Regions from separate parts of the Pseudomonas sp. D5(2026) genome, predicted to be linked through region 2. Evidence: riboswitches for the same ligand, from Rfam matches in the RefSeq annotation. Region 2 holds a riboswitch; each other region holds the start of a gene.
What was found. A riboswitch is a leader RNA that binds a small molecule or an ion and turns the genes downstream of it on or off. The one in region 2 is predicted to bind cobalamin.

Region 1 (9,822 bases), 1.1 Mb from region 2:
TCGGCTGGCCCGGGCCGATGAACTGCAAGTCCACCTGCGGGTGCAGGCGCAGCGGGTCGAAGTCGGTGTGGTTACTGATACGCGGCAGCACCGGCACGATCACCTTGAGCACACGCTCGTGCTTGACGCCCTGGCGCACATCGATGCCGTCTTCGGCTTCCAGGTGCAGGTCAGTAACGTAAGGCAGGACGCCCAGCACCGGTTTGCCGGTGCGTTGTTCCAGCCAGTCCAGCCCTGGCTGCAGCAGGGCGATATCGCCACGGAAGCGGTTGATGACAAAACCTTTGACCCGCGCCTGTTCAGTGGGCGACAGCAATTCCAGCGTGCCCACCAGATGGGCGAATACTCCACCGCGGTTGATGTCGGCCACCAGGATCACCGGGCAATCCACCGCTTCGGCAAAGCCCATGTTGGCAATATCGCCGGCACGCAGGTTGATCTCTGCCGGCGAACCCGCGCCTTCGACCATGACCACCGGGTACGCGGCACTCAGGCGCTGGTGAGAAGCCAGCACTGCCTGCATGGCCGTGGTCTTGTAGTCGTGGTAGGCCACTGCATTCATGCTGGTGACCGCGCGACCGTGGATGATGACCTGGGCGCCGGTATCGCTGTTGGGCTTGAGCAGCACCGGGTTCATGTCGGTGTGCGGTTGTAGCCGGCAGGCCTGGGCCTGCACCGCCTGGGCACGGCCGATTTCGCCGCCATCAGCCGTCACCGCGCTGTTCAGCGCCATGTTCTGTGGCTTGAATGGCACCACAGCGACCCCCTGGCGCAGCAGCCAGCGGCACAACGCGGTCACCAATGTGCTCTTGCCTGCGTCGGAGGTGGTGCCTTGCACCATGAGGGTCGTCATGCCGTTTCCTTTTGATAAGCCGCCAAGGCCTGGGCCAGGCGTTGTTCGTCCGCGGCGCAGGCAGGCAACCCCAGGCGCACGGCCGCTGGCTGTTCGAACAACCGTACAAGGATGCCGCGCCGGGCGAGAAATTCATGCAGTCGCGCAGCATGCGCGCTACGCACGTACTGGAACAGGTCGCAGCCACCGCTGGGCGCCAGGCCGGCCGTGTGCAGCACGTGCGCAAGCCGCTGGCTGGCAGCAGCACAGCGTTCGGCCTGCGCGCGCTGGGCAGCTTGATCAGCCAGACTGGCCTGGGCCAGTACTCGGGTCGGGCCATTGACGGTCCATGGGCCGAGCAGCTCGGCCAGGCGCAGCAGCAAGCTGCGTTCGGCGGCAACGAAGCCCAGGCGCACGCCGGCCAGGCCGAAGAACTTGCCAAACGAGCGCAGCACGATCAGCCCCGGGCGTTCGGCGCAGTCCACCACGCTGTCTGCCGGGGTGTTGTCCATGAATGCTTCGTCGACCAGCAGCCAGCCACCGCGGGTAGCCAGGCGGGCATGCCAAGCCAGCAGGCGTTCGCGCGATACCCGGTGGCCGGTCGGGTTGTTGGGGTTCACCAGCACCAGCACATCGAGGCCGTCGAGCGCAGCCTCAACTTGCGCCTCCTCCAGCGCCAGCAGTTGGTGCCCCACCCGTTGCCAGGCATAGGGGTGTTCGGCATAGCACGGCGTCAGCACGCCTACCCGGGCGGCTGTTCGCAGCAGCGGCAAGGCCTGGATCGCGGCCTGGGAGCCGGCGACCGGCAGCAACTGGCGGGCGCCGTAATACGCGCGCGCGGCGTCCTCCAGGCCGTCCTCGGTTTCCGGCAGGCGGGCCCAGGCGTCGACGGGAATCGGCGGGATCGGGAATGGCCAGGGCGCAATGCCGCTGGACAGGTCGAGCCACTGCTCACGGGCGATACCGTATTGCTGCACCGCGCGAAGCAGGCGGCCACCATGTTCAAGCATTGATATACGCCCCCAGGCAGATCACCAGCAGCCACAGCCACACGCCGCGCTGCACCAACTGCCAGCCGCGCTCGATGGCATCGGCATCGGCCACTGGCCCCTCGCCCAGGCGCGGCCGCTCATGCAACTCGCCGTGGTACACCGCCGGGCCACCCAGCTCCACGCCCAGCGCACCGGCGCCGGCAGCCATCACCGGCCCGGCGTTGGGGCTATCCCACAGCGGGCCCTGTTTGCGCCAGCAGACCAGGGCCAGACGGGTCTTGCCCAACAGGGCATACGTCAGGGCCACCAGCCTTGCAGGTATATAGTTGAGCACATCGTCGATGCGCGCCGCGCACCAGCCAAAGCGCTCGAAGCGTTCGTTTCGATAGCCCCACATGGCATCCAGCGTGTTGCTGAGGCGGTACAGCACCACGCCGGGCGCACCGGCCACCACAAACCAGAACAACGCGGCGAATACTGCATCGCTGCCGTTCTCCAGCACCGACTCGGTCGCCGCTCGGGCCACTGCTGGCTCGTCCAGTTCGCGCGTTTCGCGGCTGACCAGGTAGCCAACCCGGCGCCGCGCCTCCGTCAGATCGCCTTGGCGCAAAGCGTTGGCCACCGGCAGCACATGCTCGCCCAGGCTGCGCAGCCCCACGGCGCAGTAAAGCGCCAGTACGTCAACCAGCCAGCCGATATATGGCAGCCACGAAAGGACCAGCGCCACCAGGGTCAGCGGCACAACCGCCAGAAACCACGCACTCACGCCGTGGCTACGCCAGCCGCGCCCGCCAGCATTCAGACGGCGCTCAAGGTTGCCAGCCATATTGCCGAAGGCCACCAAGGGGTGGCGGCGCTGTGGTTCGCCCAGCAACGCGTCCAGGGCCACCCCGGCCACGGTCAGCAAGGCCACGCTCATTGACGCTCTCCCCATTGGTTTTCGTAAAGCATTTCACTCAGCGGCCGCTCTTCGGCCCAGTTTTCCTGCACCAACATCGGCACCGGGTAGAACTCGGCGACCGGCCCAAGGCACAGTACCGCCACCGGCTTGGCACCGGCGGGCATGCCCAGCAGCGCGGCCAACGCCTGCGGGTCGAACAGCGACACCCAGCCCATGCCCAGCCCTTCGCCACGCGCGGCCAGCCACAGGTTCTGGATGGCACAGGCCAGCGAGGCCAGGTCCATCTCCGGCAGGGTGCGGCGGCCGAAGATGTGTGGTTCGCGGTTGTCCATCAAGGCCGCCACCAGCAGCTCGGCGCAATCGTTTATGCCCTCCACCTTCAGTTTCATGAAGGCATCGGATCGCTCGCCCAATGCCTCGGCCGTGCGTATCCGCTCCGCCTCCACCAAGGCCTGGATGCGCCCGCGCAGGTCACGCCGGGTGATACGGATAAATCGCCATGGCTGCATAAGCCCGACACTGGGCGCCTGATGCGCGGCGGCCAGCAAGCGGCCAAGCAGCTCGGGCGCTACCTGGCCACCCGCGAAATGGCGCATGTCGCGGCGCTCGCCGATGGCCCGGTAGATTGCGGCGCGCTCGGCGTCGCTATAGGCGTGATCATTCATGGTCGCAACAGCGCCGCCGCCGCATCCGGGCAGGAAGGGAAATAGAAGTGCACGTAAGAGGCCGTCAGCCGGCCCAGACGATAGACCGCCTCGTTGCCACGCCCGCCGTTGGGGCTCAGACCGCGGGCAATCGGTTCCAGCGCAGTACTGGTCAGCGAATGGTGATAGGTGTGACCGCGCAAGGTCCCCTCCGGCAGCTCCACTGCCTGCAGCGCCAGGGCGGCCAGGCGCTTCTGCATGGTGGCTTCACCCGGCAGCAGGCCGAGCAGTTCGGCACGTTCACCGGCCACGTCAGTCAGGGCATCGAGCAGGTACAGCATGCCACCGCACTCGGCCAGCAATGGCTTGCCCTGCGCATGGTGGGCGCGGATTGCTTCGCACATCGGTGCGTTGGCGGCCAGCGCATGGTGATGCAGCTCTGGATAACCACCCGGCAGATACAGGCTGTCGACTGCCGGCAGTTCGCGGTCGTGCAGCGGCGAGAAGAACACCAGCTGGGCACCAAGGTTGCGCAGCAGGTCGAGGTTAGCGCCATACGTGAAGGCGAACGCCTCGTCCCGCGCCACGCCAATGCGCACACCGGCCAGCGAGGCAGCGCAGGTTTGCGGTTCGGGCTCGGCAAAGCTCACTGGCGGCGGCAACGCCGCATCGCAACTGGCACCCAGCGCTTCGGCGGCAGCGTCCAGACGGGTATCCAGGTCATTCAGCTCGCTGGCCTGCACCAGGCCCAGGTGGCGGCTGGGCAGTTCGATGCCGCGCTCGCGGGACAAGCCGCCATACCAGCGCAAGCCTTCGGTCAGGCTGCCTTCCAGCAGTTGCGCATGGCGCAGGCTGCCTACCCGATTGGCCAGCACGCCGGCGAACGGCAGATCGGCCTGGTAACGCGCCAGGCCCAGAGCCAGGGCGCCGAAGGTCTGGGCCATGGCTGTGCCATCGATCACCGCCAGCACCGGCACGCCAAAGTGGCGTGCCAAGTCGGCGCTAGACGGGGTGCCGTCGAACAGCCCCATCACCCCTTCGATGAGGATAAGGTCAGCCTCGCCGGCAGCCTCCCACAGCAGGCGACGGCTTTCCTCGGCACCGATCATCCACAGGTCCAGCTGATACACCGGCGCGCCACTGGCCCGTTCGAGAATCATCGGGTCAAGAAAGTCGGGCCCGCACTTGAACACCCGCACCTTGCGCCCGAGGTTACGGTGCAGGCGGGCCAGCGCAGCAGTGACGGTAGTCTTGCCCTGGCCAGAGGCCGGTGCCGCGATCAACACGGCGGGACAGTGGCGCGATCGACTCACAGTTCGACGCCTTTCTGTGCGCGGATACCGGCCTGGAAGGCGTGCTTGAGCATGCCCATTTCGGTCACGGTATCGGCCAGCTCGATCATCTCGGGCTTCGCAGCGCGGCCAGTGACAATCACATGCTGCATGGGCGGGCGGGCCTGAATGTCGGACAGTACCTGGTCCAGGTCGAGGTAACCATGCTTGAGGGCGATGTTGAGCTCGTCCAGCACCACGAACTGTACACCTGGGTCCTGCAACAACTGGCGCGACACCGCCCAGGCGGCTTGCGCAGCAGCAATGTCACGCTGGCGGTCCTGGGTTTCCCAGGTAAAGCCCTCGCCCATCACGTGGTAGCGCACCTGTTCGGGGAAGCGACGGAAGAACAGTTCCTCACCGGTGCTGTTGCGGCCCTTGATGAACTGCACCACGCCGCACTGCATGCCATGGCCCAAGGCGCGCGCGAGCATGCCGAAGGCCGAACTGCTCTTGCCCTTGCCATTGCCGGTCAGCACCAGCAGCAGGCCGCATTCGTTAGGGGAATTGGCGATGCGTTCGTCGATGACCGCCTTCTTGCGCTGCATGCGCGCCAGGTGGCGTTCGTCGCGTTCGGTGGATTCGCTCATCAGGGTTCTCCGCTGGCTGGCACCACGGCAACGCGCGGCGACAGGTAATAGGCAGGCAAACGGAGAACGCGCAGAGGCCATGGCAGGGCGCCACGGTGCACCGCGCATCACCCTCCGTGATGCCGTTGGCAGTATCAGGCCGGTCTCCGGGCTTGTGAGTGGGCCTTTGCCCTGGCCTGCGCGCCTTCCCGGATGCTGGCATCCAGTGGCCCTGCGCGGCCTTTTACTCATTTACCGTTGCGGGGGCAGCGCCGGAATCGCGCCATGCTGGCGCCCACCGGCTTCCCAGTTTCACCCTGCCCAGTCGGGGCTGGCAGGGCACCTGAAACACGCCGCGAAGGTTAGAGGGTTGCACCGGGAGCGTCAATCGAAGCGGGTGATCAGGCGGGTGAGCAAAGCAACATGAATCTCGGCAGCCGCTAGCGGCCCCGAGCTCAACGGGGCCGCTGAACAGGCATGGACATCAGGGGTTCTGCGCCAGATGCCCTTGCGGAATCACCCGCTTGGCCTGCAGGTAGGCCTTGGCCCAGTAGCTGTTGGAGAGGTAGTCCAGGCGGACAGTGCCACCCGTGGAGGGAGCATGCACGAAGCGCCCGTCCCCTACATAGATGCCGGCATGGCTGACCTGCGAGCCGCCACTGGTGGCGAAGAACACCAGGTCACCGGACTGCAGTGAACTGGCATCCACCGTCGGTGCACGCATGACGATCATCTCTCGTGTCGAGCGCGGCAGGCTGATGCCGGCAGCATCACGGTACACATATTTGATCAGGCCGCTGCAGTCGAAGCCGGAGTCCGGCGTATTGCCACCCCAACGATAAGGCGTGCCAACCAGACCAATGGCACGAATCAGCACGTCATCGGCAACCGGTGAAGGACTGGGTTGGCTATAGGTAACCTGCGGCTGTACCACAGGGGCCGGCGCAGGCGCACGGCTGGAGCATGCAGCCAGCAAGGCTGCCAAGGAGAGAAATGCGAAGCGCGCCATCTTTACCATGGCCAGAACATCCTGTCTGAGACCGCTGCGCTGCAGCCGAAAAGAGTTGAGAATTTAGATTAGACGCTTTCTGTAAATGCGCACGGCGGTGTGCTTTTTTTCAAAGCATCACCGCCGCGGCAGGGTACATCATTTTGACATCAGTTGCGCGCGATGTTGGTCGGCGCCATGGCCAAGGCTCGCTTGGCTTCAATGAAGGTCTTGCTCCAGTAGCGATCACCGAGGTTGTCGATGCGCACACCGCCGCTGCGGCGGCTGCTGGAGTGGATGAACTGATTGTCACCCAGATAGATGCCGGCATGGCTCACCCGGCCTCGGCCATTGGTGCTGAAGAACAGCAAGTCACCTGGCTTGAGTTTGTTGCGGGCCACTTTTGGCGCATCTACCTTGATCATTTCACGCGTGGAGCGCGGCAGCGTCATGCCCGCCTCTTCGCGGAACAGGTAACCGATGAAGCCACTGCAGTCGAAGCCGGACTTTTCCGAGGTACCACCGAAGCGGTAGCGGGTGCCGATCAACGACATGCCGCGCTCGAGAATGCTGTCAGCCAGAACGGGCAATTGGTAAGGCTTGCTGCCAGAGAAAGACGCCAGGTCATCTTCGGTGGCCAGCTCTTCCGGCTCGCCGAATACCGCCGAGGGAGAGGCTTTGGCCTTGATTGCCGATTGTGCGGTGACCGGGGTGTGATCCTGGGGCTGAGATACCGGGCCTTGGGCCGCGCAGCCAAAAAGCAGGGTCACGAGTGCGAGTGGCACGAGGGGTGCGAAGCGCTTCAGCATGGGCACGACCGTGTCTGTAATCCTTTAGAAGGGTGAAACTATGCCCTCTATCATGGCCATTTGCAAATTTTATCGAAAAAGATGTGACTTTTTTGTTCTACCGCTCTGGCCCAGTGTTTTCAGGGGGTTACCAGCCGAGGGTTTCCTTGAGAAAAGGAATGGTGAGCTTGCGTTGTGCCTGCAATGAGGCCTGGTCGAGACGCTCGAGCAAGTCGAACAACGCGCTCATGCTCCGCGCGCCGCGGGTGAGGATGAAATGGCCGACTTCGTCGGTAAGGTGCAGGCCACGGCGCGAAGCACGTAGCTGCAAGGCGCGAAGCTTGTCTTCATCGGACAGGCCGCGCATCTGGAACACCAGGGCCAGGGTCAAGCGCGACTTCAGGTCCGGCAGTTTGATCGGCAGCTCGCGCGGTGATGCCGAGGCTGCCAGCAGCAAGCGTCGGCCGCTGTCGCGCAGGCGGTTGAACAGGTGGAACATGGCCTCTTCCCAATCGGCCTTGCCGGCGATCACATGCAGATCGTCGATGCATACCAGTTCGTACTGGGCCAGGTAGTCGAGCAGCTCTACGCCACGATCGAGCAATTGCGCCAGGGGCAGGTAGACAGCGGGCTCGCCGCGTTGCTGGAAGCGATGGGTGGCAGCCTGCAGCAGGTGGGAACGGCCAACACCCTGCTTGCCCCACAGGTAGATAAGGCTCTCGGTCCAGCCGGCGTCGGCTTCGCATAGCCGCTCGACGTAACCCAATGCCGCAGCATTGGCGCCCGGATAGTAGTTGATGAAGGTGGCGTCATCGCGCAGGCGCACACCCAGGGGCAACTGGATCGGTGGTTTCATGCTCGCGGGCGGTCGACAGGACCGCAGGGGGCCTTTGGTGAACAATGTGCAAAGTCTATACCCGCAACGCGGGGCGCACAATCTCGACTGCGGATAGGGCAAGCAAAATCAACAAGTTGCGCTGTGCAAGCGAACCGCGGATGCAGGCGCGAAAAGGCCCAAGACAAACGCGTGGCGTTCAAAGCTCCGGGTCGATATTCCCGGCGTACATGTCCGATTCCTTGTACAGAGCATGCACATGCCGCAGCAGCACCATGATCACCGCCGCCACCGGCAGCGCCAGCAGCACGCCAGTAAAGCCGAACAGTTCGCCACCGGCGAGGATGGCAAAGATTACCGCAACCGGGTGCAGGCCGATGCGATCGCCCACCAGCAGCGGGGTCAGCACCATACCCTCCAGTGCCTGCCCGACCATGAACACGGCAACGATGCCCAGCATCGGGTACAGGTCGCCACCGAACTGGAACAGGCCGGCCACCAGCGCAGCACCAATGCCAATGATGAAGCCCATGTACGGCACGATGGCCGCAAGGCCTGCGAGCATGCCGATCAGCAGACCGAGTTCGAGCCCTACCAGCATAAGCCCGGCAGAATAGATGATGCCCAGAGCCAGCATCACCATCAGTTGCCCGCGCACGAATGCGCCCAGCACTTCATGGCATTCACCTGCCAGGCCCATCACTTGCGGCTCGCGCTGGCGCGGCAGCAGGCCGCGCAGCTTGCCCATCATCAGGTCCCAATCGCGCAGCAGATAGAAGCCCACTACCGGGATCAGCACCATGTTGGCCAGCCAGGCCACCAACGCCAGGCTGGAGGCGGTGGCATGGGACAGCAGCATGCCGACGATATCGGTGGTCTGCCCCATGTGCGCGCCAATGGCGGCCTTGATCTTGTCGAACTTCCAGAAGCCCTCGGCCAGGCCAAGGCTGCCCTGTACCCACGGCAGCGCTACATGCTCGAGCCAATCGAGTATCTGCGGCACCAATTCGTACAGGCGCACCAACTGCTTGGCCAGCATCGGCACAAGCACCAGCAACAAGCCCAACAGCACCAGGGTGAACAGGCCGAACACCACCACCACACCCCAGGTACGCGATAGCCCCAGGCGCTCGAGGCGATCGACCAGCGGGTCAGCCAGGTAGGCCAGCATGATGCCGACCAGGAACGGCGTAAGGATGCTGTGCAGGCTATAAAGCAGCACAGCGATCAGCAGCGCAGCGCCCAGCCAGATCCAGCGACGCATGTCGGTCACGGCGAGCGCCCCTTACCAGCGAAAACGCAAGCCGTCGAACGGCTTGGGCGCTGGCTGCGCAGGTACGGCCTCCCCGGCAGCGGCGTCCACTGCCGGTGCTGGCATGGCCGGCACCGCGGGCGCCTGCTCTACGGGCACTTCCTGCAGCTTGGCCAGGCCAAGCTGGGCACGCAACTGTTCACGATTGCCAGTAACGCCGTAGGTCAAGGTAGTGCCTTCGGCCGCCTGCAAGTGTGGGCCGTAGGGCTCCAGCACGCGGGCCAGTTCGGCGTAGCGCTGCAGGTTCATGCCCTGCACTTGCACCTGCAATTGGCTGCTGGCACCCGGCCGGGTAACGTAGCGCGGTGCCAGGCGGCTGCTCACCGCCAGCATCACCGCGTCAGCCAAGGCTGCCTGATCGGCACCCTCGGCATTGCCCTGCTCACGCTGGTCGCCCAGCCACAGCTGCCACTTGCCCTGCCACTTGCCGTCGGCTTCCTGGGCATGTACCGCCAGCAAAGCATCGGCACCGTAGCGCTCGGATGCTTCGCGCAGCTGCGCCGGGTCGCTGCCTTCGATCTGCTTGGCATTGGCGACCAGTTGCTCCTGCAGGTCGGCCAGCGGCAAGCGCAGCGGCAGACCACGGTGCTGCGCGGCGCGGCGCAGGGGTTGGGCACTGGCCTGGCCATC
Region 2 (9,822 bases):
CCGACAGACCGAGCTGACGCAAGTGGTCGCCGTGGTCCTGCAGATGGCGTTCGAGGATCAGGCTGGCCGAGGCGAAGCCCAGGCGCCAGGCCGTGGTGGTGGGCAGGTTGCGCACGTCCACGGTATAGAAGTTGCGGCCGGTGGGCAGCACATCAAGGCGCCCTCGGCTTGGCGCACCACTGGGGCCGGCGGGCACGAAGCGCCCGGCCAGTGCCGCCAGCAGGCCATGCATTTCAGCCGTGCCGCAGGCGTCCAGGCTGGGTGCGACCGCCTCACACAGGGCCTGCACGACAGCGTGCACCGGTTGCCACTCACTCAGGTCGGGTAACTGTGCCGTGCCTTCCAGCGCCTGCCCGATCACCTGCAGTGCCAGCAGCTCAAGGCGCTCGCGGGTGTCGCCACAGGTGCGCCAAGGTTCATTGCTCATGGCCTGCAGCTGTTCGGGGCGTATGCCCTGCCACGGCTGCCCAAGGTCGCAATCGAGCGGGTCCCAGCCCGGCACCAGTGCTTTGGCCAAAGCCCGCAGCAGGCTGGCATTACCGCCACGGCCGTCGCCACGCTCGACCCGCAACAACGCCAGCAGCGTATCCAGGCGCAGCCGCCCTTCTGGTGACTGACCAAACACGTGCAGGCCATCGCGAATTTGCGACTCCTTCAGGTCGCACAGGTAGGTATCCAGGCGCGGCAGCCAAAGCGCCGCATCGTCCAGTTGCCCTTCCAGTTGCAACTCACGGTCAATGTGGTTGGCCTTGACCAGCTCGAGGATGTCACGCTGCAACTCGCGGGCACGCCGAGGGTCGAGCAACTGCGCTTCGTAGAATTCGTCGGCCAGTTGTTCCAGGTGGCGCAGCGGGCCATAGGTTTCAGCACGGGTCAGCGGCGGCATCAGGTGGTCGATGATCACCGCCTGGGTACGGCGCTTGGCCTGGGCGCCCTCGCCCGGGTCGTTGACGATGAACGGGTAGATGTTCGGCAGCGGGCCAAGCAGCGCGTCCGGCCAGCACTGCGCCGATAGCCCGACGCCTTTGCCGGGCAACCATTCGAGGTTGCCGTGCTTGCCGACGTGGATCACCGCATCGGCGGCAAATGCGTGACGCAGCCAGAAGTGAAACGCCAGGTAGCCGTGCGGTGGCACCAGGTCAGGGTCGTGATACACCGCGCTAGGGTCCACCTGGTAGCCCCGCGCCGGCTGGATACCAACGAAGGTCAAGCCAAAGCGCAGGCCGGCAACCATCAACCGGCCGCTGCGGTACATCGGGTCCTGTTCGGGCGGCCCCCAGCGTTCCAGCACTGCCTGGCGGTTGGCCTGCGGCAGGCGCTCGAAGGCCACCTGGTAATCGGCCAGGCTCAGGCTCTGGGCACAGGGGCGCTGGTCGAGGTGGTCGAGGTCGTTGGTCACGCCACCGAGCAACTGGTGGATCAGTTGCGTACCGCTGCCCGGCAGTTCGGCCAGCGGATAGCCTTCGGCCTGCAGCGCCTTGAGGATGTTGAGTGCGGCGGCGGGCGTGTCCAGACCGACACCATTACCAATGCGACCATCCCGGGTCGGGTAGTTGGCCAGCACCAGGGCTACACGCTTCTGGGCATTGGGCAGGCGGGCCAGCTCGACCCAGCGGCGGGCCAATTCGGCGACAAAGTCCATGCGCTCGGGGTGGGCGCGGTAGCAGACAACGTCGGACTGGCTGCGCTCGCTGCGCCAGGCCATGTCCTTGAAACTGACCGGGCGCGTGATGATGCGCCCGTCCAGCTCCGGCAACGCAATGTGCATGGCCAGGTCGCGCGCGCCCAGGCCCTGCTCGCTGGCTTCCCAGCCAGGCTGGTTGTCCTGCGCGCAGATGGCCTGCAGCACCGGGATGTCGCGACGGAACGGGCGCAGGTTGGGGCGCTCGGGGCTGGACAGGGCAAAACCGGTGGTATTGATCAGCACTTCGGCGCCGACCTCGTCCAGCCAGGCTTCGACCTGTTCCAGGCAGGCGCTTTCCTTGAGGCTGGCCACGGCGATCGGCAACGGGTTCAGGCCGGCAGCCTGCAGGCGCTGGCAGAACACGTCGATGAAGGCGGTATTGGCCGCTTGCAGGTGCGAGCGGTAGAACAGTAACGGCGCCACCGGCTGTTCGGGGTGCCAGTGCGGGTACCAGTCCTCGAGTGTCGCGCTGCCGTTGGCCGGGTGATAGACCGCCGTGCGCGGCAAAGGCTGCGGTTCGTCCCAGGCATAGTCGCGGCCCAGCCACTGGCTGGCCAGGCAGTTGAACAGGTTGATGGCGTTGGCCTTGCCGCCCTGGCGCAGGTAATGCCAAAGCCGCTCGGCCTGCTCACCGCGGACGTTGCCCAGGCTGGTCAGCTCCGGGTCTGGGCGGTCGTCGCCCGGCACCAGAATCAGCTGCACGCCACGGGCGGCCAGCTCGACCAGTTGTTCGACACCATAGCGCCAGTAACCAACGCCACCGTGCAGCGACACCAGGATGACCTTGGCATGGCGCAGCACCTGGTCGACATACAGGTCGACCGATGCATGGTTCTGCACCTGCATCGGGTTGGCCAGGCGCAGGCCGGGAAAGTCTTCGGGCAATTGCTCGGCGGTGTCGGCGAGCAATGCCAGGTGCGAATCGCCGCTGCAGAGAATCACCAGCTCGGCGGGTGTCTGGCCGAGGTCGGCAATGCTGTCATCCGGTACGAAACCACCGGGCTGGGTCCGCAGCAGGTGCATGGGTCAGGCGCCCAGTGCCTGGCGCAGGCGCGCTTCCAGCTGGGCAGCATCGAGGTCCTGGCCGATCAGCACCAGGCGGGTAATGCGCGGCTCGTCGGCACGCCAGGCGCGGTCGAAGTGCTTGTCGAAACGGGTACCCACACCTTGTACCAGCAGGCGCATCGGCTTGCCCGGGATGGCGGCGAAGCCTTTGGCGCGCAGGATACCGAACTCCACCACCAGCTGGGTCAGCGCATCGAGCAGCAGGCTTTCGTCGGCTTCAGGCAGGTCGATGGAGATGGAATCGAAAGCGTCGTGGTCATGATCGTCATGATCGTCGCCGTCGTGGTGGGAATCGTGGTGAGTTCGACGGCCATCGATATGTGACTCGGACTCGGCACCCACGCCCAGCAGCACGTCCAGTGGCAGCTTGCCGCTGCTGGCCTCGATCACTTTCACCGCCGGCGGCAGTTCTTCGGCCACCTCGGCACGCACCTTGGCCAGGCCTTCGGCGTCGATCAGGTCGGCCTTGTTCAACACCACCAGGTCGGCGCTGGCCAGCTGGTCAGCGAACAGCTCGTGCAGGGGCGATTCATGGTCCAGGTTAGGGTCGAGCTTGCGCTGGGCATCGACCTGGTCCGGGTAGGCGGCGAAGGTGCCAGCGGCCACGGCCGGGCTGTCGACCACGGTGATGACCGCATCGACGGTGCAGGCATTGCGGATTTCCGGCCACTGGAACGCTTGTACCAATGGTTTGGGCAGGGCCAGGCCGCTGGTTTCGATGAGAATGTGGTCGAGGTCGCCACGGCGTGCGACCAGCTCACGCATCACCGGGAAGAATTCTTCCTGCACGGTGCAGCACAGGCAACCGTTGGCCAGTTCGTAGACGCGGCCGCTGGCTTCTTCCTCGGTGCAACCGATGCTGCACTGCTTGAGGATTTCGCCATCGATGCCCAGTTCGCCGAACTCGTTGACGATGACCGCAATGCGGCGGCCCTGGGCGTTGTCGAGCATGTGGCGCAGCAAGGTGGTCTTGCCCGAGCCGAGGAAGCCGGTGACGATGGTGACGGGGAGCTTGGCCAGTGTTTTCATGTCGCATTGCCCTTGGCAGTGTGGCGCGGGCATGCAGGACGACAGCCGCGGGCCGGACCGGCCGGGCTTGTTCGCCACCGGATCACCCCGCCCGGTTGAAAGTCGAAAACGTGACGAGGCAGGTCTCCTGGCTTGCACCGTTCCATGCCCCCGTTCAGTTGAACAGCGGGCTGGCGGGATGACGCCTTCCCGCGCGCTGACGCAGTGGCTGTGTCGATCCGTTGTCGGTGCTTACAGTTGCGGGGGCAGCCGCGGCTTGTACCGCGTTCCCGTCTTAGCTCCGGCCATGCCGAAGAACCTCGAAGTGGGCAAGGCTACGCAGTGGCTGGCGGGTGGTCAACCATTGCTGCCGGCTGGTCGACCATAAGGGCAGCAACTGCGCTACAGTGGCACTTTTTCAACGGACAAGGACGCCCCATGCCCCTCGCCCCCGCCCTACCGGTATTGCGCATGTTCTCCGCCGACAAGGCCAAGGCTTTTTACCTGGATTTTCTGCAGATGCAGGGGCAAGACCCGTTCGGCAACCGCCTGCGCTTTTGCCAGCAGATCGATGACGAGGCCAACCCATGAAGGCATTGGGCAAACGCGAGATAAGTCGCCTGGAGCGGGAGTTGGTCGCGTGCCTGACCGATGCCTGCGAAGCCGCCAAGGCGGAGATTGTCGGCTTCAGTTGGCTTACCCATCGCCTCGACCCCGAGGACTTTCCGAGCAGCCTGCGTATCACCTGGGTATTCGAGCAAGAGGCCGACAAGGCAGCGGCCGTGGTCGGTGATGCGAAGGCGCGCATGCTGGCGCTTACCGGCCTGGCGCTGGAGCAAGCCGGCATTCAGCTGGACAATCCGGCCTGGCATGTGCGATTCGACAGTGAAGAGGCCTGCGTGCACGGCCACGGCGGAGACTGGGCCAAGCGCTTGCAGACGCAGCGCTGAGCCCCAACCGGCAGCCGGTGCTTTACCCGGCCCCAAACGGTCCGTTAGGCTACGCATTCCCTAAATTACGAGGTGTTCGTCCAATGCGCCATTGATGCCGCCGTCCGTTCGACGGCCAGTCTTCAGCCTCCGGTTCGTTCCGGAGATGTCGCGGCATTTGTGGAGATGTACATGACGAACACGTCGATTCTGACGCTGGACAGCGTTTCCTTGGTCTTGCCTGATGGCAGGCCGCTGTTTAGCAACCTCAACGAAACCTTCGACCAACGCCGCACCGGCCTGGTCGGGCGCAATGGCGTGGGCAAAAGCCTGCTAGGGCAAATTCTTGCCGGCCAGCGTGAACCGAGCAGCGGCCATTGTCGGCGCCTCGGGCCTGTCCACTTGCTGGATCAGCAAGTCATCGAGCGCAGCGCCACGCTGGCCGACCTGGCTCAAGTGGGGCCGGTGATTGCGGCGCTGGAACGCATCGAGCAAGGCAGCATCAAGCCCCAGGATTTCGACACCGTTGGCGAGCGCTGGGATATGCGCGAGCAATTGCAACTGCAGCTTCAGTGCCACGGCCTGGGTCAACTTGACTGGCGCCAGCCCGCTCGGACCCTGAGCGGTGGCCAAGCCATGCGCGTGGCACTGATTGGCGCGTGGCTCAGCGATGCTGATTACCTGATCCTCGACGAGCCAAGCAATCACCTGGACAGCAACGCCCGCGCCCAGTTGCTGAGCATGATCGAAGCCTGGGACCGTGGCTTGCTGGTGATCAGCCACGACCGCAGCCTGCTGGCGCACATGGCACGCATTGTCGAATTATCCAGCCTGGGCTTGCAGGCCTATGGTGGCAACTACAGCCTCTATAGTGCGCAAAAAGCCAACCAGACGGCGCAGGCCCAGCAGCAACTTGCCCGGCTGAAGCAGGAGCAGCAACGCCAGGCCGGTGAACTGCAGCGCCAACGCGAAGACCTGGAGCGCCATCAGGCCCGGGCCGGGCGCCAAGCCAGGCACGCCAACCAAGCCAAGATCCTGGTCGACCGCAAGCAGGAGCGCAGCCAGGCCACTGCCGGCAAGCAGCGCCGCGACCATCGCGATGCTCGGCAAACGCTTATGGGCAAAGTGCGTGACGCCGCCCGCGAGGTGGAGCGAGACAGCGCTATTACCTTGCACACGCCCACCCCTCAGCGTCATCCGGGCCGTGAAGTGTTGGCCTTGCAGGCACTTTGCTTGCCCCATGGCACCCGTAAAGCGCTTGACCTGCGCTTGTGCCTGGGCCAGCGCGTAGGGCTGATCGGCGCCAATGGCAGTGGCAAGTCCACCCTGCTCAGGCTGCTGAATGGGGAATTGCCGGCATCGCCCGACAACGTGCGCCTCAGTGGTGAGACCGCCCTACTCGACCAGCACTGCAGCACACTGGCAGGCAACCGCAGCGTGCTCGAACACCTGCGCCAAGCCAACCCGACGCTGGCCCAGGGAAAATTGCGCAGCCGCCTGGCGCAACTGGGCCTGGATGCGGCCCGTATCGAACTGCCCAGTGGCCTACTTAGCGGCGGCGAGCGTATGAAGGCGGCGCTGGCCGCCGTGCTGTATCGTGAACGGCCGCTCGACCTGTTGCTGCTTGACGAACCCGGCAACCACCTGGACCTGCCATCGCTGACAGCCCTGGAACGCATGCTTGGGCAGTTTCGCGGGGCGCTGATAGTGGCGTCCCATGATGCGGTATTGCTGGAAAACCTGGCGCTGGATGAGTACTTGCGGTTGTAGAAACCGAAAAAAAAGCATCGCAGCCTATCAATTCGTGACTGGCCGTTCCCGATCCGCCAAGGATGGTTTAAGGTGGCATGGTGCGCATATAACAGCAGCCCGAGCGATCGGGCACTTGCAAGACAATGAGGGTGTCATGAGCAACGAAAGCATTAATTGGGACAAGCTGGGTTTCGACTACATCAAGACCGACAAACGCTACCTGTCCGTATGGCGCAATGGCGAGTGGGACAAGGGCACCCTGACCGAAGACAACGTACTGCACATCAGTGAAGGCTCCACGGCCCTGCACTACGGCCAGCAGTGCTTCGAAGGCCTGAAGGCCTACCGTTGCAAGGACGGCTCGATCAACCTGTTCCGCCCGGACCAGAACGCCGCCCGCATGCAGCGCAGTTGCGCACGCCTGCTGATGCCGCACGTACCGACCGATGTGTTCATCGAAGCGTGCAAGCAAGTGGTCAAGGCCAACGAAAAGTTCGTGCCACCGCACGGCAAAGGCGCCCTGTACCTGCGCCCGTTCGTGATCGGCACCGGCGACAACATTGGCGTGCGCACCGCCCCCGAGTTCATCTTCTCGGTGTTCGCCATCCCGGTTGGTTCGTATTTCAAGGGCGGCATGAAGCCGCACAACTTCCAGATTTCCAGCTTCGACCGTGCTGCCCCGCAGGGCACCGGCGCGGCCAAGGTCGGTGGCAACTACGCTGCCAGCCTGCAGCCGGGCGCTGAAGCGAAGAAGGCCAACTTCGCCGATGCCATCTACCTCGACCCGCTGACCCACACCAAGATCGAGGAAGTCGGTTCGGCCAACTTCTTCGGCATCACCGCCAACAACGAGTTCGTCACCCCGAAATCGGCCTCGGTGCTGCCAGGCATCACCCGCCTCTCGCTGATGGAGCTGGCGCAATCGCGTCTGGGCCTGACCGTGATCGAAGGCGATGTCGAGATCAGCAAGCTGGACCGCTTCGTCGAAGCCGGTGCCTGCGGTACCGCAGCCGTGATCACCCCAATCGGCGGCATCGAGTACAACGGCAAGCTGCACGTGTTCCACGACCTGGAAAAGGTCGGCCCGGTTACCCAGAAGCTCTACAACGAGCTGACCGGTATCCAGAGCGGCGATGTAGAGGCACCGGCAGGCTGGATCGTCAAGGTCGCCTGAGGCGCATCAGCTGTATGAAAACGGGGCATGCCAGCGATGGCATGCCCCGTTTTTCATGGGTTTATACGGTCACCTCGAACGGTTTCACCCACAAATCAGGCGACGCGGGGCATGGCACCGGCTGCGCCCAACCACCGACCTGTGCCCCCCGATCAGTGAACCGCGCAGGGTTGCAGAATCATGCCAGGTGCCGCTGAACCAGCAGGTGCCGGGCTTTGTCGAACGTCCAGTTGTACACCACGGTGTAGGGCAGGATGATTACGAAGAAGCCCAGCTCCACCATGAACGCCTGCAGCAGCGAAATATCCAGCATCCAAGCCGCCACCGGCAGGCACCACACCACCAGGCCGGCTTCGAAGCCAAGACCGTGCACGAAACGCATACTGGCCTTCCAGTTGATGCGTTCGGTTTGCACCCAGCGATCGACCAGTGCGTTGTAGGCCATGTTCCACAACATGGCGATTACCGACAGGGTCACCGCCAGCGCGCCCGCCGTTGCCAATGACCTGCCCATGATCCAGGACAGCAGCGGCGCACACAGCAGTACCGCGAAAACTTCATAGCCAACCGCATGGACCAGGCGTTCGGTGAAAGACACGTTTTTCATTGCAAATTCCATCCATTGCGTGAGTCGTGCTTCCCATTCTCTTTGATAGAACTGATACTCGCGATATAGCTGCCATCGGTTTTATCAATACCATGCGATACTCTCCCGAAGCTCTGGTCGCCTTTACCGAAGCCGCATCACTCGGTTCGTTTTCTGCGGCGGCGCGCAAGCTGCGCAAAAGCCAGTCCACCGTCAGCATCGCCATTGCCAATTTCGAGGCCGATATCGGCTGCCCGCTGTTTGATCGCAGTGGCCGCCACCCCACGCTGAATGAAGCGGGTAGGCAGGTGCGGAGCCATGTAGAGGCGATTCTCGATGCCAGCGCCCAGCTCGATGCGCTGGCAGTGCGACTGGCGCAAAATGTCGAGGCGCTGGTATCTGTGGTGATGTCGGACAGCTACAGCGTAACGTTCCAAGGGGCGGTGATGACTCGTTTCGCCCAGCACTACCCCCATACCGAGCTACGCTGCGGCCCGGCGGAAGACGCTGATGTGATCGAGATGATCCAGCAGGGCCTGGCCCATGTCGGCATCCTTGCCACACAGCCCGGCTACCCCGCCGACGTGGCCGTGGCGCGCTTGCCGGAGCAGGCAGAGTTCGGCGTATATGTCGCCAGCGAGCATCCGCTGGCAAGCCTGCCGCAAGTAAAGGCACAGCATCTGGAGAACGCACGACAGCTGTATATCAAGACCTATGCCCCCAGCCTGCACCATGGCCGTGGCCAAGCGTGGTCGGCACCGGATTACCTTACCCTGCTGGAGTTCGCCGTGCGCGGGTTTGGCTGGGCCGAACTGCCCAGGGCGCTGGTAAGACGGTTTGGCCACGAGCTGGTGGAGTTGCAGATAGCGGGTTACCCCCGGCGGGTGGATATGGATGTGGCCTGGTCGAGCCGACGTGCCTTGGGGCCGGCCGGGCAATGGCTGGTGCGACAGATGTTGGGGCAATAGTTGTGTTGCCCGCCCGAACTTGAAGTGCGCCCAGACACAACAACCGGTACACCCAGCGACAAGCCTTCCCCCCACCCTGCCCCTTAGCCTGTCACCACGCGCCGCCCCGCTGCGGCACGCACCCAAAGCACAAGAACAAACGTTGGTGACCTATGCAGACAGTAGATCCGATCACCCTTGCGGTTGTCCGGGGTGCGCTGGAGACAGCGCAACGCGAAATGACCCTGACCCTGGAGAAAACCGGGCGCTCCAGTGTGTTCAACCTGGCCCACGACTATTCCAACTCGCTGTTCGACCACTTGCCGGAAATGATCCTGCAGGGCCAGGACATTCCCATCCACCTAGGCTCGCTGATCCCGGCCATGAAGTGCGTGGCCGAGTTCTTCGGCGACGACATCGCCGAAGGCGACGTGATCTACCACAACGACCCCGCCTACAAGGGCAGCCATATTCTCGACTGCTGCATGTACAAGCCGGTGTATTACCAAGGCGAGCTGGTGTTCTGGACCGTTTGCAAGGGCCACCTGACCGACATCGGCGGCCCGGTGCCGGCGGGCTACAACCCCGATGCCAAGGAGATCTACGCCGAGGGCCTGCGCATTCCACCGGTCAAGCTGTGGGAAAAGGGCAAGCGTCGTGAGGACGTGATCAACTTC
Region 3 (9,822 bases), 320 kb from region 2:
CGAACGGAATCAACAGACGCTCGGCCGCCACCAGCGCGCTGAAGGTGTAGAAGTTCAGTGCGGGCGGGGTGTCGATGTAGATCCGCTCGTAGTCCTCGCCCAGCGCCACCAGCAACTTGCGCAGCTTGTTGATCTTGAACTTGCTCTCCAGCTTGCTTTGCAGGTCGCTGAGGTCAGGGCTGGCGGTGACCAGGTGCAGGTTGCTGTAGCGGGTTTCGGTGATTGCCACGCGGTGCTTCTTGCCGGCGGCAGTAACCGGCGACAAGGTCTGGCGGAAGAAGTCGGCGATGCCGGCAGGAATGGTGTCGTTGGCCAGCCCGGTCAGGTAGAAGGTGGCATTGGCCTGTGGGTCGAGGTCGACCAGCAAGGTTCGGTAGCCCTCGGCGGCACTGGCTGCGGCGAGGTTGCAGGCAATGCTGGATTTGCCAACGCCACCTTTCTGATTGAAAACCACACGACGCATGAGACGCTCATCCATGAAGTGAAAATGTCAGGTCGGGGTCAATCCTATGACTGGAACGCTGCAGTTTTATGACAGGAATTGTTACAGGGCAGCGATGCATCGTTGCCTGTATCGGCATTTTCACGGGCGAGCCCGTTCCATGGTGACAACACAAGGCGTTCAGGCAAAAGCGACCCGGTTGCGCCCCTCTTGCTTGGCCCGGTAAAGCGCCCGGTCAGCCTCGCCCAATGCGTTCATGGGCTCGCCGTGCGTCTCGCCATCCCAGTGCGTCACCCCCAGCGAAATTGTCACTGCCCCCACCGGTTCCACCGGCATATCCTGTACGGTCACACGCAACCGTTCGGCCACTGCGGCGGCCACATTCAGGGTTGCCCCAGGCAGCAATATCAAGAACTCCTCGCCGCCGGTGCGACACAACAGGTCGCCCTCGCGGCAACAACGGCGCATGAGCTCCGCCAGCTGGCGCAGCACCTGGTCGCCCACTTCGTGTCCATGGCTGTCATTTATCCGCTTGAAATGGTCGATATCCAGCGCAATGGCAGCAAACTCCCGGTTTTCAGCTTCCAGTAACGAAAGGCTGAATTCCAGGCTGCGGCGGTTGCCCAGGCCGGTCAGCGGGTCGGTCTGGGCGTCCCGATTGAGCCGGCCGATGCGTTCTTGCAGCAAGTTCAGGCTGAACAGCAATGCGCGCTTGAGCTCTGCCGCCTCGAAGTACCAGGCCCGCACCTGATGCAAGCGTTCGGCGGTACCGGCGCGGTCCATCGTGCGGGCACTCGCGGCCAGTTTCCACAGCGGCCGGGCGATGGTACGGGCCAACCACCACAGCAGCAGGCTGCCAACCAGCGCCAAAGGCGCCGAACTGGCGATCACGTTCAGCACCAGATGGTTCAGCGGCGTCACCGTCTGCGCCAAAGGCTGCTGAGCTACCACGCCCCAGCCGGCGCTGGGTACAGTGGCGAAACCGGCGAGCATTTCCACGCCTAGGCTATTGGTCAACTGCCGGGTACCGCTGTCCAGTGTCGCCAGCTGGTCAACTAGCGCATTGCCCTCCACCACCGTGCCTACCCGTTCGCTATTGGGGTGGTACAGCAGGCGTCGGTTGCGGTCGACCACATACAGGTACGAACCGTCCTTGTAGAAATGCTCGCCCAGCAGGCTGTTGAGGATGTTGTGTTCACGCAGGTACAGGCTGCCACCCACATACCCCAGGTAGCGGCCGTTGTTGTCGAAAATAGGTTGCGAAAGCACCACCACCAGGTTGTCGGCCGCCGACAGGTAGGGCGTGGAAACCAGTGGACGGCGTTCGTGCAGGGCTTCCTGAGCGCCGGGCGACTGCACGTGGGTGCCGATCAGGTGGCGTAGCGGGGCGGGGGATACTGCCAGCAGTACCCCGTTGGCATCGATCACGAAGGTGGAGTTGAAGGCCATGCTCTGGCCCAGTACGCGGTCAGTCTCTACCTGCAGCGCTGCGGTGTCGCTCAACTGTCGGCTTTGTACACCGGCGCTGAACATCAGTTGCTGCAAGGCGCTGCCAATGAAGGTTTCGGTGATGCTGGCCAGCTTTCTCGCATACACCCGGTTGGCTTCCAGGGCATTGTCGATCAGTAGCTGGCGCTGCACCCGGTAGCTGGCGAAATAGCTGGCGCACAGCATGACCACTGCGGTCAGGGCGCAGAGCACCAGAATGAGTGTACGTAGATCCAGGCGCAATCCGTGCTTGGTGTGTGGCAATCCTGACCTCGGGTGATCGTAAAGGGCTGCTGAACGGGAGTTACCTTAGCGGGTGGCGCTCAAGAGCCTGCCTTGTCCAGTGCATCAAGCTCATCTTCCACCTGTTGCATGCGCTGTTCGACCAAGGCCTGCACGTTCACATCGCGGGCGGTTTCGCGCATCAGCGCGGTGAGTTTTTCGCTCAAGCGTTTGCCGGCTTCGGTGTCTTCCAGGGCGCGCGCTTTGGCGGGGTCCTGAGTGGCGGCGACGATGGTGGCGAATTCGGCGTCGCTGAAGTTCTTTTCGCTGTACAGGCGGAACAGGTCCCGGCGCTGGTCCTCGACGGTCAGGTGCTTGCGCAGTACGTCCTGGATGGTCGCTTGCGACAGCTGCGGGTGAGTGCGGCCCAGCAGCGCGGACATGCGCTCGATGTTGTGCGTGTAGGCGTCCTGCAGCGGCAGCTGGGCGAGGATCTGTTCTTCACGGGAGGGTTTCTGGTCGCAGGCGGTGAGTGCAGCAGCCAGCAACAGGGGGAACAGCAACTTCGGGAGGCGAGGCATGGTGTGGCCTGGTCGGGCAGTGAAGACTGCCGATTATACCGGTGTCCGCCTTGCCGCGACGAGCCCTGTGATTTGCCTTGAGCGGCACGCTGCGGTAGAACCGTGCGCTCCCGATCACACTGGCAACCGCCCGATGCCGAACTGGACCCTGCAACCTGTAGCGCGTGACGCCATTGCCGAAGTGCTGGCGTTTGTCGACAGCGCTCGCCGCGTGCTTTTTCCGATGCTCGCCAACGCACCCTTGCCGCGTGACCTGGCGCATTTCGCCGACACTTACCTGGACGGCGCGGGCTGTTTTCTGGAAGCCCGTGAGGGTGAGCGGCTGGTCGCGGTGATAGGTTACTTGCCCTATGATCATCGCTTTGCCCAGCTTGATTACCGCGCAGAGCGGGTAGTCGAGGTGGTGCGGCTGTTCGTGTTGCCGGCCTACCGCAGGCATGGCCTGGCGGCTGCCTTGTTTGGTGCCTTGCGCGAACGGGCGATGCAAGCGGGCGTCGACTGCCTTTACCTGCATACTCATCCGTTTCTGCCGGGCGCCATTGCGTTCTGGGAGCGGCAAGGGTTCACGCTGGTGGATGTGGAGCAAGACCCGGTGTGGCAGACCACGCACATGCAGTTGCGATTACGCTGACCTGTGGGAACGTGCCTGTTGGCAATGACGCAACAGCATGGGCAGGGCTACTTGGTTCAGGGGGCGCGAAAGCGCAGGATGCGCGCGCCGTCGAAAGGGTCGGTGAGGTAGTGGGCGTGGACGCCGAAGGTGCTCAGCAGGCGCTTGGGGGTAAGCACCTCGAAGGGTTTGCCGAGCGCGATCAGGCGGCCTTTGTCAAGAACCGCGACACGGTCGCAGGTCAGCGCCTGGTTGAGGTCATGCAGCGCCACCAGGGTGGTTACCGGCAGCGCCTGCACTTGTTGCAGCAGGCTTAGCTGATGCTGGATGTCCAGGTGGTTGGTCGGCTCGTCCAGTAGCAGCACCTGCGGCCGTTGGGCCAGCGCGCGGGCGATGTGTACACGCTGGCGCTCGCCACCGGACAGCGACCCCCACAGGCGCGTGCGCAGGTGCAGGGCATCGAGGTCGGTCAGGGCTTGCTCGACGATGGCGCGGTCCTGCCGCGAGAACGGTGCCAGGGCCGAGAGCCAGGGTGTGCGGCCCAAGGCAACCGCGTCGAACACGCTGATCGCATCGAGGGTGTCGGCCTGTTGCTCGACCAGCGCCAGCGTCTGGGCAACACGGCGGCGGGGCATCTGTGCCAGTGGCTCACCCATGAGCTGCACGCTGCCGCAGGCCGGTTTGCGCAACCCTGCCAGCAACTTCAGTAGCGAGGATTTGCCCGAGCCGTTAGGGCCGACAATGCCCAGGGTTTCACCGGCGACAACGCTGAGGTCGATATCGCTGAGCACGGTATTGCCGGCCAGTTGCAGCCCCAGCCCATGGCAGGCCAGCGGAGGGATGCGAACTGCTGTCATGGCGGTCATGGGCGCCCCCGACGGCTAACCAGAATCAGCGCGAATACGGGGGCACCGATCAGCGCAGTCACCACGCCCACCGGGATCACCTGGCCGGCGATCAGCGTGCGTGAAAGAATGTCTGCCGCAATCAGGAACAGCGCACCGCCCAGTGCGCTGGCGGGCAACAGACGGCTGTGCCCGGGGCCGAGCAGAAGGCGCAGGGCATGGGGTATTACCAGCCCGACAAACCCGATGGCGCCGACAATGGACACCATCACAGCCGTCACCAGCGCTGCACAACTGATCAGCAGCAATTGGGTGCGCCGCACCGGGATGCCCAGCGAGGCGGCCGAATCGGTACCGAAGGTGAAGGCATCCAGAGCACGGCGGTGCCACAGGCACACCAGCAAACCGAAAATCGCCACCGGCACAGCCAGCCACACCGAAGGCCAGCGCACGCCGCTCAGGTTGCCCAGCAGCCAGAACAGGATACCGCGCGCCTGCTCGGCGGTGGCCGACTTGGTGATCAGGAAGGCGGTCAGTGCATTGAACAGTTGCGAGCCGGCGATACCGGCAAGGATCACCTGGGCATTGTTGCTGCTGGGGCCGGCCGCGCGGGCCAGCACCAGTACCAAGGCGAATGCGGCCACGGCACCGATGAAAGCCCCTGCGGACATGCTTAACGCCAGGCTACCCAGGCCCAGCAGGCCGACGAGTACCGCGCCGGTCGAGGCACCGGCAGACAGCCCCAGCAAGTAGGGCTCGGCCAGTGGGTTGCGCAACATCGCCTGCAGGATGACACCGCAGGTGGCCAGCCCGGCGCCACAAGCGGCTGCGACCAGGGTGCGGGTCAGGCGGTAGTTCCAGACGATGCCGGCGTCGATCGGGTCCACCGGGTAGGCGGCTTGCCACAGGTGGTTGGCCAGCACCTGGCCGACCACGCTGGGCGACAGGTTGGTTTCGCCGATGGCGGTGCCGGCCAGCAGGGCAGCCAACAGGGCGGCCAGGGCAACGGCGATGCAGGGTAACAGGCGAATCATCACTGGGCTGCTTTACCGCTGGCGAAGGCCGTGGACAGCGTTTGAACGCCGCGGAACAGGCGGATACCGGCCTGCATGGCGTCGGCGTCAAGGATAATGATACGGTCGTGCTTCACTGCGTCCATGTTGCGGGTTACCGGATCACTGCGCAGGAATTCGAGCTTTTTCTGGTAGTCGTCGGCGGGGAAACGGCGGCGGTCCATGCGCGCGATGATCAGCCAGGTCGGATTGGCCTTGGCCAGGGTTTCCCAGCCTACGCTTGGCCATTCTTCGCTGGACTCGACCACGTTGCGTACACCAAGGGTGCGCAGCATGAAGTCGGCGACACCCTGGCGGCCGGCCACATAGGGGTCGATGTGAAGGTCGGCGCTGGAGAACCAGAACAGCGCCGTAGTTGCCGACAGGTCCTTGCCGGCCAGCCGCGCCCTGGCGCTGTCCAGATGCCCTTGCAATTCTGCGTTCAGGGCCGCACCGCGGTCCTGAACGTCGAAGATCTCGGCCAGTTGGCTGACGCTCTTGTAGATGCTGTCTACCTGGAACGCTTGCAGGCGGGTGCCGTCTGCACCGACCAGGTTGTCCTTGCCTTCGCAGTCCGATGGCAGCACGTAGGTGGGGATCTTCAGTTCATCGAACTGCTCGCGGGTGGCGACCGAGCCCTGGGCACCGACCATCCATTCGAACTGCACCGCGACCAGCTGCGGGTGCTTGCCGACCACCGCCTCGAAGCTGGGTTCGTTGTCGGCCAGGCGTGGAACCTTGGCGTTCACTGCCTGGTATTCAGGCAATACGTTGTTGAACCACAGCGCGGTGCCCGCCAGCTTATCACCCAGCCCCAAGGCATAGAGCAGCTCGGTACCGGCCTGGCCGATGGTGACGGCGCGCTGCGGTGCCTGAGCAAAAGTCTGCGGCTTGCCGCAGTTGTCGACCGTCAGCGGGTAGTGGGTGGCAGCGGCCTGGGCCAGGCCGGTGAGGCCTAGGCCCGCGAGCAGGGTGGCGAAACGGGGCAGCATGCTGGGCGATCTCCTATCGGACAGTTCTGGTGAGGAACGCACGGACAGGCATCGCCGAGCCCCAGCGGGTGGCTGGGGCAACACTGACGGCCAATCCCGGACACCCCGCCGGTTGGTGAATGCAGGCCGGCAGGTCTCCTGACTGGTGCGTCATGGCCTGGCTCCGGCCTTCCCGGGCGGTAGGCCCAGTGGCATGGGTGGAGCAGGCTCGGCACCTACAGTTGCGGGGGCAGTTCCGTTTGGCCCGTATTGGCGGGCCTGGGATTCCCTGTTAGTTCCGTGGTGGAAACCGGCGGCCCGCATGGTAGACCATCGCGGCGCCGGGGGAAAACGCTTTTCAGAAGTACTTCATCCAGCTGATGTCGCGGCGGCGCTGCTTCAGCCGGGCGAACCCGCGCACCGGCAGGTACAGCGAAACCGCCAGCAGTACCGCGCCCAGCCACACCGTTGCAATGCGGTCGAAACCGAAGTAGTCGCCATGGTTGAGCCCGAACAGCGCCACGCAGGCCAGGTACAGCAGCTTCAGCACATACAGGTGCAGCAGGTAGAAGAACATCGGTGCCGCACCGAACACCGCCAGTGCCGTGATCCAGCGCACTTGGCCGGCCCGCTCGAACGCGCGTAACAGCAGCAGGCCACAGCCCAGGGTCAGGGCCAGGAACAGAAGCGACGGTGGGTATTTGGTGATGTTGAAGAAGCTCATCAGGGTTTGCGTGAAGGTTGGATAACCGCTCCACGGCGCCTCACCGTAACCGTTGAACATGCGCAGCAGGGCAAAGCCAAGCAGCGCGAGCAAACCGGCTACCTGCAGGTGTTGCTGGCGTTGTCCGGCATCGCTGCCACGGGCGAACCAGGGCCCCAGGCCGTAACCCAGGGCGATGACGCCGATCCAAGGCAGCACCGGGTAAGACGTGCGCAGGTGCAGGGTCTCGGAAAACGCCAGCCAGCCACGATCATGCAGGATTGCCCACGGCACATGCAGGGCTGACTCTACGCCGAAGTGCACGCCGTCGAGCAGGTTGTGGCCGGCGACGATGATGGCGCCCAGGGCGAGTAGCGCGGCGCGTGGCAGCCACACCAGCAGCGACAGGGCGATCATGCTGACGCCGATGGCCCAGATCACTTGCAGGTAAATCACGCTGGGGGGCAACTGGAAGGTCCAGGCGAAGTTGACCAGGGTGAACTCCAGCACCACCAGGAACAGCCCGCGTTTGAGCAGGAACGCCGAGACGTCGCCACGGCCCTGATACTTCTCGCCATACAGCCAGGCCGACAGGCCGGTCAGCAGGACGAACACCGGCGCACACAAGTGGGCGAGGGTGCGGCTGAAGAAAAGCGCCGGTTCCGTGGTGTCGATGGCCATGGGGTCGCTGACCTGGTGGTGCAGGAAGAAAGTCTCGCGGACGTGGTCCAGGAGCATGAACAGGATCACCAGGCCGCGCAGGGCATCGATGCTCTGCAGGCGCTGGGTGATCAGCGTGGGCGTGGCGCTGGCACTTGTCATGGGCTGTCTAATAGGAATGGATTTCATGTGAAACGTTATCGTATAACAAGATGCTAAAAGGGAATAGAGGTTTTTGTGTGGCCTGTGCCGGGCTCTTCGCAGCACAAGCCACCCAGATCAGAAGCTGTAATCCACCGTCGCGAAGTACGACCGCGGCATCCCCATCAACCACTGCTGCCCGCTGAACGCCGACTGCACATACTCGCGATCGAACAGGTTGTTCAACTGCAACCCCAGCTTCACGTCCGGCAACACTTGCCAGGCGATGTTGGCATCGACCACGGTGTAGCCGGGGGCGCTGTGGTTATTGGCGGTATCGGCATAACGCTCATCCACATAACGCGCCCCCAAGCCGGCCTCTACCTGCTGGCCGAAGCCTTTGCTCAACCAAAGGTTGGCGGTACGCCGTGGCACGTTGGCCGGCCGGTTGCCTGCGCGGTCCTGCGGCAGACCGCCGACCATTTCGTCGAAGTCGTCGTACTTGGCGCGTACCAGCGATGCATTGGCCGACACCTGCCACTGATGGGCCAGGGCCAGCTCCAGCGTCGCTTCCAGGCCATCGGAGGTCTGCTGCCCGGCTTGTTGCTTCTCGTGCGTGATCGGGTCGTCGACCAGCAGCTTTTTCTTGACGATGTGGTAGGCAGCAAGCGTCCATTCGCCACGCCCCTCCCAAAAGCGCTGCTTGATGCCGGCCTCGGTCTGCTTCGCCTCGGTCAGGTCATAGTGCATCTGCGCGGGGCTGAGGCTGATGAGGTTGTTGACCCCGTCCTCGCTGGTTGAGTACTGGCCGTACAACGACAGGTCGTCGTTGAGTGCATACACCAGCCCCACGCGCCAGTTGCCACCTTGCAGGCTACGATCGCTGCGGCTGTCGTTGGTCAAGTTGTTGCGGTCGATGTGGTTCTGGTCGCGACGCACGCCGGTAACCAACGACAGGCGATCGCTCAATTGCAGGCGGTTTTCGGCAAACAGGGCAAAGGTATGGGTGGTCGAGAGCGTTTGCGGCCGCAACGGCGAGGCGCTATGGAACCCGCCGGGCTGTGGCTGCCACGGGTCGACGTAGTCGCCGCCGACATCGTTGTAGGGGGAATTGCTGTCGACGTTGAAGCGCACCTTGTTGTACTCGGCACCGAGCACGGTCTTGCTGGCCAGGCCGAACAGGGTGTGGTCGAAGGTGAAGGTCTGGCGGTCGCCGAACTGCTCCTGGTTGTGCTTGATCTCCAGGTAGCTGCCGCGCAGCAGTTGCTGACGCTCTGCGTCCCAGCTGTAGTCCTCGGCGTTGCGCCAGTGGCGGCGGCTTTTGATGTAGTACAGCTGGTTGCTGGCGCTGAGCTGGTCGTTCAGCGCCCAGTCGGTTGTCAGCCGGGTCCATTCATCAACGTACTGCTGCACGTCGTTCTGTACGTTGTAGTTCTTTTTGCGCAGGCTGCTGCGGTAGTGGCCGTCGATCAGCGGGGTGCCGTAGTAGTTGGCAGGTTGTGCATCGCCGCGGTCATGGGCCAGCGTGAAGCTGAGGTCATCACTGGCATCGAAACGCAGCGCGGCGCTCATGGCCAGGCTACGTGAAGCGGTGCGGTCGACCCAGCCATTGCCGGCCTGCTGGTTCAGCGTCAGGCGGTAGCTCAGGCGCTCGCTGAGGCTGCCGCCGCTGTCCAGGCCGAGCTGCTGGCGGTCCCACGAGCCGTAACCCAGGCGCAGGTGGTTGCGCACTTCGCCGGCAAAAGGTTTTTTCGGGATCACGTTGATCACCGCGCCGGTGGCGCCTTCGCCATGCAGTACCGAGGCCGGGCCGCGAATCACCTCGATGCGTTCGACCATCCACGGGTCGACCGGGAAGGTTTGGGTGCCGGCACCGGTGTACAGGCGCGCGCCGTCGAACAGGGTCATCACCGAGCTGTGGCCGGCAAAGCCGCGGGCAGACAAGCCTGTACCGCCGTCCCCCGGTGAGCCGACGAAGGTAATGCCCGGCGAGCGGGTCACTGCATCCTGCACTGTGAGGTTGTTGCGCTGCTGAATCTGCCGTTCGCTGATACTGCTGGTGCTGGCCGGCGTCTCCAGGGCACTGAGGCCAAGGCGCGAGCCTGCC

Region 1: another riboswitch for cobalamin. It lies ahead of cobO (cob(I)yrinic acid a,c-diamide adenosyltransferase); the one in region 2 lies ahead of cobW (cobalamin biosynthesis protein CobW).
Region 3: another riboswitch for cobalamin. It lies ahead of AC3B5Q_RS16355 (ABC transporter substrate-binding protein); the one in region 2 lies ahead of cobW (cobalamin biosynthesis protein CobW).

Annotation. Positions count from the first base shown of each region.
Region 1 is NZ_CM173421.1:4,283,564-4,293,385, forward strand. It holds gene AC3B5Q_RS19820 (cobyric acid synthase) at 1-853, opposite strand, end outside; gene cobD (threonine-phosphate decarboxylase CobD) at 850-1,842, opposite strand; gene cbiB (adenosylcobinamide-phosphate synthase CbiB) at 1,835-2,743, opposite strand; gene bluB (5,6-dimethylbenzimidazole synthase) at 2,740-3,390, opposite strand; gene AC3B5Q_RS19840 (cobyrinic acid a,c-diamide synthase CobB) at 3,387-4,682, opposite strand; gene cobO (cob(I)yrinic acid a,c-diamide adenosyltransferase) at 4,679-5,290, opposite strand; cobalamin riboswitch at 5,411-5,631, opposite strand; gene AC3B5Q_RS19850 (C40 family peptidase) at 5,754-6,287, opposite strand; gene AC3B5Q_RS19855 (C40 family peptidase) at 6,428-7,066, opposite strand; gene hda (DnaA regulatory inactivator Hda) at 7,194-7,901, opposite strand; gene AC3B5Q_RS19865 (AI-2E family transporter) at 8,080-9,153, opposite strand; gene AC3B5Q_RS19870 (DUF2066 domain-containing protein) at 9,166-9,822, opposite strand, start outside.
Region 2 is NZ_CM173421.1:3,204,987-3,214,808, forward strand. It holds gene cobN (cobaltochelatase subunit CobN) at 1-2,707, opposite strand, end outside; gene cobW (cobalamin biosynthesis protein CobW) at 2,711-3,778, opposite strand; cobalamin riboswitch at 3,879-4,095, opposite strand; gene AC3B5Q_RS14925 (hypothetical protein) at 4,196-4,348, shown strand; gene AC3B5Q_RS14930 (hypothetical protein) at 4,345-4,707, shown strand; gene AC3B5Q_RS14935 (ATP-binding cassette domain-containing protein) at 4,879-6,456, shown strand; gene AC3B5Q_RS14940 (branched-chain amino acid aminotransferase) at 6,593-7,612, shown strand; gene AC3B5Q_RS14945 (multidrug/biocide efflux PACE transporter) at 7,791-8,219, opposite strand; gene AC3B5Q_RS14950 (LysR family transcriptional regulator) at 8,312-9,166, shown strand; gene capB (caprolactamase subunit beta) at 9,319-9,822, shown strand, end outside.
Region 3 is NZ_CM173421.1:3,521,800-3,531,621, reverse strand. It holds gene AC3B5Q_RS16385 (ParA family protein) at 1-463, opposite strand, end outside; gene AC3B5Q_RS16380 (sensor domain-containing diguanylate cyclase) at 623-2,194, opposite strand; gene AC3B5Q_RS16375 (hypothetical protein) at 2,254-2,733, opposite strand; gene AC3B5Q_RS16370 (GNAT family N-acetyltransferase) at 2,867-3,364, shown strand; gene AC3B5Q_RS16365 (ABC transporter ATP-binding protein) at 3,421-4,209, opposite strand; gene AC3B5Q_RS16360 (FecCD family ABC transporter permease) at 4,206-5,222, opposite strand; gene AC3B5Q_RS16355 (ABC transporter substrate-binding protein) at 5,222-6,232, opposite strand; cobalamin riboswitch at 6,344-6,541, opposite strand; gene AC3B5Q_RS16350 (acetyltransferase domain-containing protein) at 6,570-7,736, opposite strand; gene AC3B5Q_RS16345 (TonB-dependent receptor) at 7,854-9,822, opposite strand, start outside.